Regions from separate parts of the Klebsiella sp. MISC125 genome, predicted to be linked through region 2. Evidence: predicted binding sites of a transcription regulator. Region 2 holds the regulator's gene; each other region holds the start of a gene.
The links. Region 2 encodes CRP, which controls carbon source genes, mostly activating them, when cyclic AMP is high. Its sites were predicted from a motif close to ATGTGANNNNNNTCACAT; they were not measured.
Positions count from the first base shown of each region.

Region 1: the regulator CRP is predicted to act here: its motif matches at 2,659-2,676, upstream of pth (aminoacyl-tRNA hydrolase).
Region 3: the regulator CRP is predicted to act here: its motif matches at 2,627-2,644, upstream of cdd (cytidine deaminase).

Region 1 covers NZ_CP180448.1:2,478,384-2,483,379, forward strand. The annotation lists gene ychF (redox-regulated ATPase YchF) at 634-1,728, opposite strand; gene pth (aminoacyl-tRNA hydrolase) at 1,846-2,430, opposite strand; gene ychH (stress-induced protein YchH) at 2,703-2,978, shown strand; gene ACMYSL_RS11715 (MerR family transcriptional regulator) at 3,183-4,229, shown strand; gene dauA (C4-dicarboxylic acid transporter DauA) at 4,230-4,996, opposite strand, start outside.
Region 2 covers NZ_CP180448.1:533,368-538,363, forward strand. The annotation lists gene ACMYSL_RS02415 (YccS/YhfK family putative transporter) at 1-797, opposite strand, end outside; gene crp (cAMP-activated global transcriptional regulator CRP) at 849-1,481, opposite strand; gene ACMYSL_RS02425 (OsmC family protein) at 1,786-2,190, shown strand; gene ACMYSL_RS02430 (phosphoribulokinase) at 2,246-3,115, opposite strand; gene ACMYSL_RS02435 (YheU family protein) at 3,152-3,370, opposite strand; gene ACMYSL_RS02440 (hydrolase) at 3,367-4,326, opposite strand; gene ACMYSL_RS02445 (NUDIX hydrolase) at 4,470-4,996, opposite strand, start outside.
Region 3 covers NZ_CP180448.1:2,002,142-2,007,137, reverse strand. The annotation lists gene mhbT (3-hydroxybenzoate transporter MhbT) at 1-319, opposite strand, end outside; gene ACMYSL_RS09565 (LysR substrate-binding domain-containing protein) at 446-1,363, shown strand; gene ACMYSL_RS09560 (CidA/LrgA family protein) at 1,485-1,883, shown strand; gene ACMYSL_RS09555 (CidB/LrgB family autolysis modulator) at 1,880-2,575, shown strand; gene cdd (cytidine deaminase) at 2,703-3,587, shown strand; gene sanA (outer membrane permeability protein SanA) at 3,712-4,428, shown strand; gene ACMYSL_RS09540 (DUF799 domain-containing protein) at 4,515-4,996, opposite strand, start outside.

The DNA.
Region 1 (4,996 bases), 1.9 Mb from region 2:
TACAGAATGTCCCCGGTAGCATTTTCGTGTGAACTGGTGGTGGTATGGCAACCGCCAACATAGACGGTACCAATAAATTCTGATCTCACTTCTCTCATGGAATCCTCCGGGGGGTTAGGATTTCTGCTGCACCTTAGCGTAATCAAAGTGCGTTTAGTGAGGTGAGATTATGGCATTTAATTTTGAAATGAAAATGCAAATAGATCACATTTTGGAAATTTCATTTCGATTGTGATGGGTTCGAATGAGTACTCATGGTGTCAGATACAATGTGGTTTTTATAACATATTGATATTGAATGTTATTTTTTAACATTTCAAAGATTGTGGATTATGGTTTTTTGGGATCTAATGTTAAATTTATGATATGTATCACATTTGTTATTAAAGCTCATTAATGAAATTAAAATTCTATTTTTGTATTTATTTTATATTTTATTCGAAATTTGATGGGTTGAAAGCCACTCCCGGCAGCACCTGGATGGTAAGTCTGGGTTGGCAAGAGAAGTGGTAAAGGACAGGGGCACGGATCTTTACTGTTTGACTTGTGACCGCTAATTCAAATGTATCTTGTATGAGTCGGGGCATAAAAAAATCCACGCATCTGCGTGGATTTTTTAGTGATAAAAAGAGATTAGACGTTGAACAGGAAGTTCATGATATCGCCATCTTTCACAATATAATCTTTACCTTCAGCACGCATTTTCCCGGCTTCTTTAGCACCTTGCTCGCCTTTATAGGTAATAAAGTCTTCAAAGGCGATGGTTTGGGCGCGGATAAAGCCTTTCTCGAAGTCGGTGTGGATTTTACCTGCCGCCTGCGGTGCGGTTGCACCGACTGGGATGGTCCACGCACGAACTTCTTTCACGCCAGCGGTGAAGTAGGTTTGCAGGTTCAACAGTTCGTAACCAGCGCGGATAACGCGGTTCAGACCCGGTTCTTCAATTCCCAGTTCAGCCATGAACTCCTCGCGATCGGCATCGTCGAGTTCAGCGATATCGGATTCAACAGCGGCGCAAACGGCAACCACGACAGAACCTTCCGCAGCCGCGATTTCGCGCACTTTATCGAGGTACGGGTTATTCTCAAAACCGTCTTCGTTGACGTTAGCGATATACATGGTTGGCTTCAGGGTCAGGAAGCTCAGGTATTTAATCGCTGCTTTGTCTTCTTCGGTCAGGTTTTTCAGCGCACGCAGCATACCGGCGTTTTCCAGCTGCGGCAGGCATTTTTCCAGAGCCGCCTGTTCAGCTTTAGCGTCTTTATCGCCGCCTTTGGCCTTTTTCTGTACGCGGTGCAGGGCGCGCTCACAGGTGTCCAGATCGGACAGCGCCAGTTCGGTGTTGATAACTTCGATATCGTCAGCCGGATCCACTTTATTGTTAACGTGGATAATGTTGTCGTTTTCAAAGCAGCGCACCACGTGACCGATAGCTTCGGTTTCACGAATGTTGGTCAGAAACTGGTTACCCAGACCTTCGCCTTTAGACGCGCCTTTTACCAGACCTGCGATATCGACGAATTCCATGGTGGTTGGCAGAATACGCTGCGGTTTGACGATTTCAGCCAGTTTGTCCAGACGCGGATCGGGCATCGGAACGACACCGGTGTTCGGCTCGATGGTACAGAAGGGGAAGTTGGCCGCTTCAATACCCGCTTTGGTGAGCGCATTGAACAGGGTGGATTTGCCGACGTTGGGCAAACCGACGATACCGCATTTGAATCCCATGATTTAAATCACCTTAATCTTTGGATAATCAACCTGTTACAGTGAGCAGATTGTAGAAAAGTAAATAGCTTTGCCTATTATACACCGTGCGCGGCAAAAATTCCGCACGTCGACCGTTTATTGCGCTTTAAAAGCGTGTAATCGGTTGGTTGCTTTGGTGAGACCTTCTTTCAGCCAAACTTCGGTACAACGCACCGCTTCGTCAACAGCTTCATCAATGAGTTTCTGTTCGCTAACGGGCGGTTTTCCCAAAACAAAACCGACAACTTTATTTTTATCGCCCGGATGACCGATTCCCACACGTAAGCGGTGAAAGTTCGGGTTATTACCCAGTTTGTTGATGATGTCTTTCAGGCCATTATGGCCGCCATGGCCGCCGCCAAGTTTGAATTTAGCTACGCCGGGCGGCAGGTCGAGCTCATCATGGGCCACCAGAATTTCATCTGGATTGATGCGAAAGAAGGTTGCCATAGCCGATACGGCTTTACCGCTAAGATTCATAAAGGTGGTGGGTACCAGCAGACGAACATCTTCGCCAGCAAGGTTAATCCGTGAGGTGTAGCCGAAGAATTTGCTCTCTTCGCGCAGCGGTGCGCGGTTGCGCTCAGCTAATAAATCTACATACCAGGCACCGGCGTTATGTCGGGTCGCGGCGTATTCAGCGCCGGGATTGGCCAGGCCGACAATCAATTTTATGGTCACTTTTCTATCCTGAGTGGGTCGTTCTCTGGCGCGTAGTGTACTGTCTGCGCGCGCGGTTGACAAAATTCTGCCAGCGAAACGCTGCGTGTCATGATGGTTTCGTGTTTGAACAATTAGAATTTGATGTAGTTCAGTAGGTTATTTGTAAACTTTTGTTGGTTTGATGTTCGCTTATGTGATCGTCCACGCAATCGCTTTATTGGTCATTGTCTATACTATACCTACAAGATTTGGGGATATTCCCATGCAACCCAAGGTTCCGGAGGTGACATATGAAACGCAGAAACGCTTCGTTACTCGGTAATGTGCTGATGGGGTTGGGGTTGGTCGTCATGGTTGTCGGCGTTGGTTACTCTATTCTGAACCAGCTTCCGCAGCTTGACCTGCCGCAGTTTTTTGCGCATGGCGCAATCTTAAGCATTTTTGTCGGCGCGGTTCTGTGGCTGGCAGGTGCGCGTATCGGCGGCCATGAACAGGTCAGCGACAGATACTGGTGGGTTCGTCATTACGACAAACGCTGCCGCCGCGATCAGCATCGCCACAGCTGAGTGAATTCCATTCCACCAGCCGTTCAGTACGGCTGGTGCGTTCTATCATAGCCTGGGCAGGCTATCCCTCTATTGTCGTCTAAATTTCCCTTTCGTTACCCTTTTCGAATATTACGGGGCGATCCAAATTCGTATACTTAGCACTTGACCCTGACGTAACGTCAGACAGCAGAGTGGCGTCACTGGTAAACGAAAGGAGCAGTCATGTTAATTCAGGTGGGAGAACTGGCGAAGCGTGCCGGAATAACCGTTCGCACGCTACATCACTATGAACAAACAGGATTGCTGACCCCTTCAGCCAGAAGCGCGGCGGGTTACCGGCTATACAATCTGGCGGCCGTTCAGCGGCTGCATACGATCAAGGTGTTGGCTCAGGCCGGGCTGGAACTCGCCACTATTAAGGATTATCTCGCCAGGGATGCTTTCTCGCTGTCTGACCTGCTGGTCAAGCAGATAACCACTCTTGATCGGCAGCTACAAACCATCTCAACGCTACGCGAACGGCTGGCGCTGCTGCGCGATGAGTTAGACAGGGGAAGTGACCCCGATCTGGAGTCCTGGCTACAGATGCTGGAGCTAATGAAAATGTACGATCGCTGGTTTAGTCAACAGGAACTACAGGTGCTGCCGTTCGCGGAACAGGATGAGCAACGTAATCAAGCCTGGCGGGCGCTGGTTAATGAAATTCAGGGATTAATGCGCAAGCAATGCCCGGCAGATGCCCCTCAGGCGATGAGTCTGGCGACCCGCTGGATGGAACAGTTAGAGCAGGATACCGCTGGACGACCTGAATTTTTGACCCGGCTGAATGAAATGCATGCCGCCGAACCACAGATGTGCGAACAAACCGGCGTTACCCCGCAGATCATTGACTTTATCACTCACGCTTTTGCGGAAAGTAAACTGGAGATCTGGGCGCGCTATCTGAACGCCGAGGAGCTGGCGTTCACCCGGCAGCACTATTTCGATCGGCTGATGGAATGGCCGGCGTTAGTGGCGGAACTGCATTATGCGTGTCGCGAACAGCTGACACCGGCTTCATCGCAAGGACAGCAGCTTGCACAACGCTGGCTGGCGTTGTTTCAATCTTACGCCGGAGATAACCCGCAAACTCAGCAGAAGTTTCGCTACGCGATGGAGCAGGAGGCGCATTTGATGAAGGGAACGTGGATGACCCCGGAGGTGCTTGCCTGGCTTCAGCAGGCTATAGGGGTGATGATGCGGCAGGCACAGGGGCCTGCCGCCAGCTAATTAAATGTCCGCCAGCGCGGCGTTACGATCCGGGTAAAAGCTCAGGCGACCCGCAATCGGTTTAACGCCTGCGCGCGCCAAAGTGCGCAGCGGTTGAAACTCGAGGTTAGAGACGCGCAGCTCACAGCCTTCCGGCAGCTTACTGACAAAGCGCTGGAAGGCATCAAGCCCACCGGCATCCAGCACCGGCACAGCATCCCACTTCAGCACAACGATACGTTTACCTTCAACCCGCGTTTCCAGATCGGTAAACAGCCCCTCAGCGGCAGCGAAGAACAGTGGCCCTATCACGCGTAGCACCAACACATCGTCAGGCACTTCAACGTTGACCGGCGCGAGGCGAGTCATGCGCGCAATCCGGCGCATAAACAGCAGTGAGGCCAGCACGATACCCACGCTGATGGCGATAACCATATCAAACAGCACGGTCAGCGACATACACATCAGCAGCACGATAATGTCGTCTTTCGGGCCGTGACGCAGTAAGTTCACAACCTTATGCGCCTCGCTCATATTCCATGCCACCATCAGCAGCAGCGCCGCCATCGCGGAAAGCGGCAGCCAGGAAAGCAGCGGCGCGAGGACCAGTAGCGCCATGATCACCAGCAGGGCGTGGATCACGGCGGAAACCGGTGAGGTTGCGCCAGCACGGACGTTTGCTGCTGAACGAGCAATGGCGGCAGTGGCGGTAATACCGCCGAAGAACGGTGCAACGATGTTGCCAAGGCCCTGGCCAATCAGTTCGCTATTGGCTTTATGCTTGGTGC
Region 2 (4,996 bases):
CGAATCACTGCTTCTGCGTGACTGCGTTCCACCAGTTTCTGCACTTCTTCCGGCTGATGCAGGCTAACGGAGATATGTTCCTGTAAATCCAACCCCACCTGAAAAGCGCGCAACAGACGTTTGTGGTCGTTGCGTTGATTGGCCGCCAGCATATGCATCTGCTGGTAACACTGGGTAATCAGATCAACCACTTTCTGCTGGCGGTTAAGTAGCGGCGGCAGCGAGGTGGCCGGGTCCGTATGCTGGGTCAGCAGGCTGTATTTGGCCTCGCAATAGTTAGCCAGTTCGCGGTAGAGCAGGCTCAGCGACTCGCGCAGCGGTTGTTCGCGCCATAGCCAAAACCAGAACCAGTTAAAGACGCCATACCATAAGGTGCCGAGCGCGTAGATTAGCAGTGGCTCCCACACCGGCATGTTGCCCGCAAGGCTGAGGGTAAAAATGGCGGCAATAAGTGAAGCAGGCAGTAGTCGCGCGTGCAGTGAACTGATTTCGGCAGTCACCCCAAGGATTAGCGCCAGACCAGTGAGAATCAGCGGTAGAGGGATCTCGCGTTGCAGCAGGAGCTGGACAATCAGGCTACAGCCAGCAAACAGGCAACCGCCAATAATCAGGCGTTTAAAGAAGCGCTTATGTGGTGTGTCCAGACCGGCAATGTTGCAACAGGCTGGTACCAGGGAAAACAGTAAGCCCTGCTGTAAATGTCCGAGAAGAAGTCCGATTGCGACCGGCAGACACAACACCAGCGTTTGCCGCAGTGCGTAGTTGACTTCCGGGTGGTAAATCAGCCTGCGCCACATGAGGGGGAAACAAAAACGGCGTATTGCTATGCAATACGCCGTTTTGCCGACTTAACGGGTACCGTAGACGACGATAGTTTTACCGTGCGCGGAGATCAGGTTTTGATCTTCCAGCATTTTCAGGATACGACCAACGGTTTCGCGGGAGCATCCAACGATCTGACCGATTTCCTGACGGGTAATTTTAATTTGCATACCGTCCGGGTGGGTCATCGCATCAGGCTGTTTTGCCAGGTTCAGCAGCGTCTGGGCGATACGACCCGTCACGTCGAGGAAGGCGAGGTTACCGACTTTCTCTGACGTAACCTGCAGGCGACGTGCCATTTGCGAAGAGAGACGCATCAGGATGTCCGGGTTAACCTGGATCAACTGACGGAATTTTTTGTAGGAGATTTCGGCCACTTCACATGCGGTTTTCGCACGTACCCATGCACTACGTTCCTGACCTTCTTCAAACAGGCCTAATTCACCGATGAAATCGCCCTGGTTGAGGTAAGAGAGGATCATCTCTTTACCTTCTTCATCCTTGATGAGTACAGCCACGGAGCCTTTAACGATGTAGTACAACGTTTCTGCTTTCTCACCCTGGTGGATCAGCGTGCTCTTTGAGGGGTACTTATGAATGTGGCAATGAGACAAGAACCATTCAAGGGTAGGGTCTGTTTGCGGTTTGCCAAGCACCATGCGCGGTTATCCTCTGTTATAAGCTATCTCCAGATGCCGACACTACACGGCATCCGGGCATGCAATCGTATTAAATCCCTATACCTGGGAATCTGGCTGAAAATTTCCTGCAGCCTGTAATGTGAACTCCTCAGCATACATGCAGTGCATCAATGTATTACTGTAGCATCCCGATTGTTTTAGCATAGCTTTCGCCGCGTGTCTCCTGGTGTCTCGCTTCAGCATGACCTAGGTCGCCTTCCGTTGCGAGAATTGTTATGTGCGCGTAATCTGTCAGGAAAATTACAGCCCTGGAGTTAAATTTATGCAAGCGCGAGTGAAATGGGTTGAAGGGTTAACCTTCATTGGTGAGTCGGCTTCTGGTCACCAGATTCTGATGGACGGTAATTCCGGGGATAAAGCGCCTAGCCCGATGGAAATGGTGTTGATGGCGGCGGGCGGATGTAGCGCAATTGACGTGGTTTCTATCCTGCAGAAGGGACGCCATAACGTCACTAACTGCGAAGTTAAGCTGACTTCTGAGCGTCGCGAGGAAGCACCGCGTCTGTTTACCCATATCAATCTGCATTTTATCGTGACCGGTAAAGAGCTGAAAGATGCTGCCGTTTCTCGCGCAGTTGACCTATCGGCGGAAAAATATTGCTCGGTGGCGCTGATGCTGGAGAAAGCGGTAAACATAACTCACTCTTATGAAGTGATCGAGGGATAAGCCGAACGGCGCGAACTCGTCGCCCCGGCATGCGCTGCGCTACCGGGGTTTTTTGTTAATTGATTTTCCTGCCTTCCATTAGCCGCTCGACCAATGGCGCCATGATGAGCTCCATGGCCAGCCCCATTTTCCCTCCCGGCACCACTAGCGTGTTCATATGCGAGATAAACGAGCCCTGAAGCATCGCCAGTAGCCAGGGGAAATCGATATTCTGTAAGTTGCGGAAATGGATAACGACAAAGCTTTCATCAAGCGATGGGATTGCTTTGGCTGCAAATGGATTGGACGTATCCACCGTAGGTACGCGCTGGAAGTTGAGGTGAGTGCGTGAAAACTGCGGGGTGATGAAGTTGATGTAATCTTCCATCGAGCGAACGACGGAATCCATCACCGCTTCACGAGAGTGGCCGCGTTCGCTGGTATCGCGGATAAGCTTCTGGATCCACTCCAGGTTAACGATCGGCACAACCCCAACCAACAGATCAACATGGTCAGCGACGTTGTGCTGGGGCGTGACAACTCCGCCGTGCAGGCCTTCATAAAACAGCACGTCAGTGGGTTCAGGCAGCGACTGCCAGGGAGTGAAGGTGCCAGGAACCTGATTCCACGGCACGGCTTCATCATAGGTGTGTAAATACTTGCGTGACTGACCTGTACCGTTCAGCCCGTATTCTCTGAAAGTCTGCTCCAGCAGGCCGAAATCGTTAGCCTCGGGACCGAAGTAGCTGATGTGTTTGCCCTGATCTCGCGCTTTGCGGATCGCCATGTCCATTTCCGGGCGGGTGTAGCGGTGAAAGCTATCGCCTTCCACTTCGGCGGCGTGGAGGTTTAGTTGGGCGAATATTTTGCGAAAGGCGAGGCTGGTGGTCGTGGTTCCCGCGCCGCTAGAGCCCGTGACGGCAATCACCGGATGTTTGGCAGACATAACAACTCCCAGGGTAAACGATAGTGTGATGCCGCCTTAGCCGTGAAACTGCTTGCGGGGCATAATATTGACCGTCTCGTGCAGCTCTGACCACACCAGCGCGGCTTCTCCGCTTTTCAGCTGTTGTTTGACATCGGCGACTTTATCCGCCAGCGAACGTTCATGCTCACCATAATCGGTGCCTTCGCGTAATACAAAACTTTCAATCAGGTTATCCAGCGTTTCGGGATCGAGATCCTGCCAGGGAATAATCATATTTGCCCTCCTAACCAGCGAGTTAGCCAATCCGGGATTCGCTGTTCTAACCACATTTCCGGCTTGCGCAGCGTACCACCGACAAAACCAACATGGCCGCCATGCTCTGTAAGTTGATACTCGACATTTGCCGGTAGCTGTTCTTGCGGCGGGATGGAGTGGTGATCCATAAAAGGATCGTCCTTCGCATGAATAATCAGCGTTGGTTTAGTGATGTCGCTTAAGCGCGGCATCGCACTACACTGGCGATAGTAGTCTAGCGCATCGGCAAAACCGTGGATCCTGGCGGTGATGCTATCGTCAAATTCGCGGATGCGACGCATACCTTTTAGCTGGCGTAAATCAACCGGCAAAGAGCCCGGATAAGCTTTCAGCTTACGCGCGGCATTCGCCTTCAGCAGATTGAGCAGATAACGCTGATAAACGCGGGAAAACCCCTTATCCATATGAGAACTACAGGCTTCCAGCATAAACGGCGCTGAGACGATAACGGCAGCATCGACAGGAATATCGTCACCTTCTTTCGCCAACAGGCAGCCCAGCATATTGCCCCCGAGCGAGTAACCCACAGCTGCAGTTGGCACGTCGCCGTATTCGCGCTGAAGCCAACGTAAAAACCAGGAGCCGTCTTCCGTTTCGCCTGAATGATAGATGCGGTTATTTCGGTTGGGTTCGCCGCTACAGCCGCGAAAATGCATCACCACGCCCAGCCAGCCGCGCTGCATGGCCGCGTGGACGAGTCCGTGAGCATAAGGGCTGTGCAGGCTGCCCTCAAGACCATGAAACACCACCAATCGCGGTTTATGACGAGCCTGAGATGGTTCTTCGCTCCACGCCAGATCGACAAAGTCGCCATCCGGTAATTCAAGACGCTGCCAGTGTGGAGTGAAACGTAGCTTGCGACGGATTAGCCGCGGCAACATGGTTTGCAAATGACGATTGCCAACGCCGCGCATCGGGTGAAACTGCTGCGAGTCGTCTTCGGGGGGCGTCATTTCTGTGGGAGTGATATCAACCATAGCACCAGAGCAATTAATAATCTTTATACATACTATACCGCGCATGAAGTGCGCAGGTTAGCCAATATGTGGTCTTGTGGCTAATCGGTAAGCAGATTGCGTGAGAAAAGATGAATATCCACTCCAGGCTTACGCCGCCACAGGCGGGCCTTTCTTGTGCCTGTCGCCATGCTCTCACCTGTCTCTTCAAACATCCCTGACGCTTCAAAACGGCGAATCAGGCTTTTACGCTGTATGGATTGACCGAGGATTATCTCCGTCGCTTCCTGTAGCTGGCCATGGGTGAAGGTCTCCGGCAAGCAGTAAACGGGCAGTAAAGAATACATGGTCTTTTGCCTTAAGCGATGCAGAGCGGCGGCGATGATTTTCTGGTGATCAAACGCCAGGGAATAGTCGGCAAGCCTGGCAATTGGCACCCAACGGGCATCGTTGACGCTGGCGATATGCGGTTCGCAGTCTGCCCAGGCAATTAGTGCAAACCAGGTGACGGTCAGGCTCCAGCCGCGCGGGTCGCGATCGGGCCCGGAAAAAGTGTCCAGCTGTTCCAACCATGAAGGGAAAACCCCGGTTTTCTCAGTGAGCTTACGCATCGCGGTGGCGCGGGTGG
Region 3 (4,996 bases), 1.5 Mb from region 2:
CAAACGCCGAAAGCAGGCTAAACAAGCCAAATAGCGCGACGCAAAATTCAATCACCCGTTTACGACCAAAGCGGTCGGAAAGCGGGCCGCAGAGCAGCGCCCCGGCGGTTAAGCCCAGCAATCCGGCACCAAACAGCGGTGCGAGGTCGCTGGCAGTGAGCTGCCAGTGGCTACGAATATCCGGTGCGATAAAACCAATGGCGGCGGTATCGAAGCCGTCCAGCATGACGACCAGGAAACAGCAGATAATCACGCGCCACTGACGGGCACCGACCGGTGCGGTATCGAGCAGCTTTTGCAATTCATGTCGTTGAGTCATGGCTATGCCTCGGTGCAGGTAGAGGAAGATGTTGTATTTATTTCTTTTATGTTGCGATTTTGTAACCCGAGCAATGAAATGTACAATGGTATTTCGGGCATAGACATAACCTGGAGGTTATCGCTGATGGCAAACTGGACGCAAAAACTGAAGCTGCATCATCTGCAGATGCTGGTGGCGCTGGGAGAGCAAGGCAATCTCACGCAAGTGGCGAAAATGATGAATATTACGCAACCTGCGCTTTCCAAATGGCTCAGCCAATTTGAAGACGAAGTCGGTATGCCCTTGTTCGAACGCCACAGCAAAGGCCTGCGTCCCTCAGAAGGCGGAAAACTGCTGATACAGCATGCCCAGCGGCTGATTAACGATATGTCGCGATCGCAGTATGAAATCGAGCGTTTCAAGCAGGGCGGCCAGGTAGGTAGTCTGATGATCGGCTGTTCGCCAGTGGCGACCGACTGCGTCTCGCAGGCTATTCTTGAGCTGCTTAAAGAGATGCCAACTCTGCACCTGAATATCGAAGAGAAAGTGATGACGCCTCTGCTCAACGATCTGCTCGCTGGAGTGGTTGATGTGGTGGTGGGACGGGTCGGCGGGCGAGCGCTCGAGCTGCCGCTGAGCTACCGGGTGCTCTACACCGAGCCGGTGTGCTTCGTCGCCCGTCCCGACCACCCGCTGGCGGAAAAACCGCGGTTAAGTTGGGCCGACCTCGCCCACTGGCGCTGGATTGTCTGGCCGACCGGCACCCCGATTCGCCTGAGTATTGATAATGCGCTGGTGGATAATGGCGTAATGCTGCCGGAAAACACCATAGAATCGGCATCGATGAACGTCACCACCAACCTGCTACAAAGCAGCGATATGGTATCGATTCTTTCATTGCGCCTGGCCCAGCGCTACGCCGCGCAGCACCAGCTGGTGATTCTTAATTTGCCGCGCATTGAACAAAAAGGTAGCGTTGGCGTGTTCTGGCGAAAAAGTGAAGCGCCGTCACTTGCACTTAACCGCTTTCTTCATTATCTATCCCTGCAGCCGTCGCCCTGAAATCAGTATGGTCAAGTGTTCCAGATCTCTATCTCAGGTATGCGTAGAATTCATGATGTGATCGGTAGCACATTTTTGGGTTTAATTGTATGATGAATGTGGTTCATCAAGGGTTATTACCATGAGTCAATCACTGATTATTGTCTGGCAGTATCTGCGCGCTTTCGTGCTGATATATGCTTGTTTATATGCCGGTATTTTTATCTCCTCCCTGCTGCCGATAACGATCCCCGGCAGCATTATTGGCATGTTGATTTTGTTCTTTTTGCTGGCGTTGCAAATCATGCCCGCGCAGTGGGTTAACCCCGGCTGCAATGTTCTGATCCGCTATATGGCATTGCTGTTTGTGCCCATCGGCGTAGGCGTTATGCAATATTGGGATTTACTACGCGCGCAGTTCGGTCCGGTAGTGGTCTCCTGTGCGATAAGCACGCTGGTGGTCTTTTTGGTGGTCAGCTGGAGCTCGCACCTGGTTCACGGGGAGCGCAAAGTGGTCGGACAAAAAGGACGTGACAAATGATCCATGAAATCTGGTGGTCACTGCCGCTAACCCTGGCCGTCTTTTTCCTCGCCCGCAAGCTGGCGGCGCGGTTTAAATTTCCGCTGCTCAACCCGCTGCTGGTAGCGATGGTAGTGCTGATTCCTTTTCTGCTGATAACCGGTATCTCATACGAGCGCTATTTCCTCGGCAGTAAAATTCTTAACGACCTGCTGCAGCCGGCGGTAGTTGCTCTAGCCTTTCCTTTGTATGAACAACTGCACCAGATCCGCGCCCGCTGGAAGTCCATCATTACCATCTGCTTTATTGGTAGCGTGGTGGCGATGGTCACCGGCACCACCGTTGCATTGCTGATGGGTGCGACTCCGCAGATTGCCGCTTCTATTTTGCCTAAATCGGTCACCACGCCGATTGCCATGGCGGTGAGCAGCAGCATTGGCGGTATTCCGGCGATCAGCGCCGTGTGCGTTATTTTCGTCGGTATTCTCGGAGCGGTATTCGGTCACACCCTACTGAACCTGATGCGTATCCGCACCAAAGCCTCCCGCGGGCTGTCGATGGGTACCGCATCCCACGCATTAGGGACCGCTCGCTGTGCAGAGCTCGACTATCAGGAAGGGGCGTTCAGCTCGTTGGCGCTGGTACTTTGCGGGATTATCACCTCGCTGATTGCACCGTTTTTGTTTCCGATAATTTTGGCGATAGTCGGTTAAATGTGATTTAAATCACATTATTCAATGCAACACAAATTAGTTGCACAAACAATGAGATGTTTATCACATATACAGGTTACAACCACCCGTACACTAGATTTCCATTACATTGTTATGAGGCAACGCTATGCACCCACGTTTTCAAGCTGTTCTTCCCCAACTGGCGGCGGATCTGCAAGCGGCCATCGCCCCGATGCTGGCCGACCCGCATTTTCCGGCGATGCTCAGCGCCGGGCAAGTTGCAGCGCTGCAAAGCGCAACGGGTCTGGATGAAGACGCGCTGGCCTTTGCTCTGCTGCCGCTAGCGGCGGCCTGCGCCCGCGCTGACCTTTCTCACTTTAACGTTGGCGCGGTGGCTCGCGGCGTCAGCGGAACCTGGTATTTCGGCGGTAACATGGAGTTTCTCGGTGCTACCATGCAGCAGACCGTGCACGCCGAGCAGAGCGCCATTAGCCATGCCTGGCTGCGCGGCGAAAAGTCTCTGCAGGCGATTACCGTTAACTACACCCCTTGCGGCCACTGCCGTCAGTTTATGAACGAACTAAACAGCGGGCTGGCGCTGCGTATTCATTTGCCGGGTCGCGAGGCGCATTCGCTCCAGCACTATCTGCCAGACGCTTTCGGACCGAAAGATCTGGAAATCAAAACCCTGCTGATGGATGAGCAAGATCACGGCTTCCCGCTCAGCGGCGACGCGCTGACTCAGGCGGCGATTCAGGCGGCTAACCGCTGCCATATGCCTTACAGCAAGGCCCCGTCCGGCGTGGCGCTGGAGTTGAAAGACGGGACTATTTTCACCGGCAGCTATGCCGAAAATGCTGCCTTTAACCCGACTCTGCCGCCGTTACAGGGCGCGCTCAATCTGCTGAGCCTCAACGGCTACGATTACCCGGATATCCAGCGCGCTATTCTCGCCGAGAAGGCCGATGCGACACTGATTCAATGGGATGCGACCGTAGCGACGCTGAAAGCGCTGGGCTGCCATAATATCGATCGCGTACTGTTAGGCTAATCACAGACTGCGGGCCAAACGGCCCGCATTGCTGAAAATCCCCGCAATTAAACGACGGTTTCTTGCGCTTGCCCGGCGGGTAAAGTAGCCTGAAGGCTCCCTCGTTCACTATTGAGCCAAGTCCATGTTAAAGCGTGTGTTATACAGCCTGTTAGTCCTGTTCGGCTTGCTGCTGTTAACCGTGCTGGGCCTCGACCGCTGGATGAGCTGGAAGACCTCTCCCTATATCTACGATGAGCTACAGGACCTGCCCTATCGCCAGGTTGGCGTAGTGTTGGGCACCGCCAAGTACTACCGCACCGGCGTCATCAATCAATATTATCGCTACCGAATTCAGGGCGCGCTGAACGCCTACAACAGCGGCAAGGTGAACTATCTGCTGCTGAGCGGCGATAACGCGTTGCAGAGCTATAACGAGCCAATGACCATGCGCCGCGATTTGATTAAAGCAGGCGTCGATCCGGCGGATATCGTGCTGGATTACGCCGGTTTCCGCACGCTCGATTCGATTGTGCGCACCCGTAAGGTCTTCGACACTAACGACTTTATTATTATTACTCAGCGTTTCCACTGCGAGCGGGCGCTGTTTATCGCCCTGCATATGGGGATTCAGGCGCAGTGCTATGCGGTGCCGTCACCGAAAGATATGTGGAGCGTGCGACTGCGCGAGTTCGGCGCTCGCTTCGGCGCGCTGGCGGACCTCTATCTTTTTAAACGCGAACCGCGCTTTTTAGGCCCACTGATCCCTATCCCCGCCCAGCAGGAAGTCCCGGAAGACGCGCAGTCTTATCCGGCGGTCACGCCGCAGCAGCTGCTGGAATTGCAGAAAAAAGAGAAGTGATGTTGCTATCCGATGAAATATCGACTCTCAATATGCAATAACAATGACCGATGCTGAAAAGCACATCGGTCATTTATAGAAAGCCCCTATTGCAAATCTTTACCGTATTTTGGCGAGCGAGGACCGTAGAGGATACCATCTGGTGCCCGTGGGGTGAGTAGGCGCGTGTCAGCAATGCCTGCAATCTTATAGCTTCTGTCAGTCATTGTATTCACTATCTGGTCAACCGCTGCCTGAATAAGCATGCCTAAAATCGAACCTCCGCTGCCATCATTTTCGGTGCTGGAAGCCACCGCACTACCATTCCATAGCAATTTTCCGGTACGAAGATCCACAAGCTCTCCAGAAACGGAGACTCGCGTATCACTATTGATGACCTGGTACGAAGTTCCATATTCCGTTACCTTAAGATAAAGCACCGCATCGGCACCAAATATCTCTCTAAGCTTTTGGTGGCTGACACTATGCATTTCCTCGCCATTTACAACCCCGTTTTGTTTAAAGGTGTTCTCTACCACAGCAACAGGAAAAACATAATATCCAGACTCAGCAAGCGGCAACGTAACCT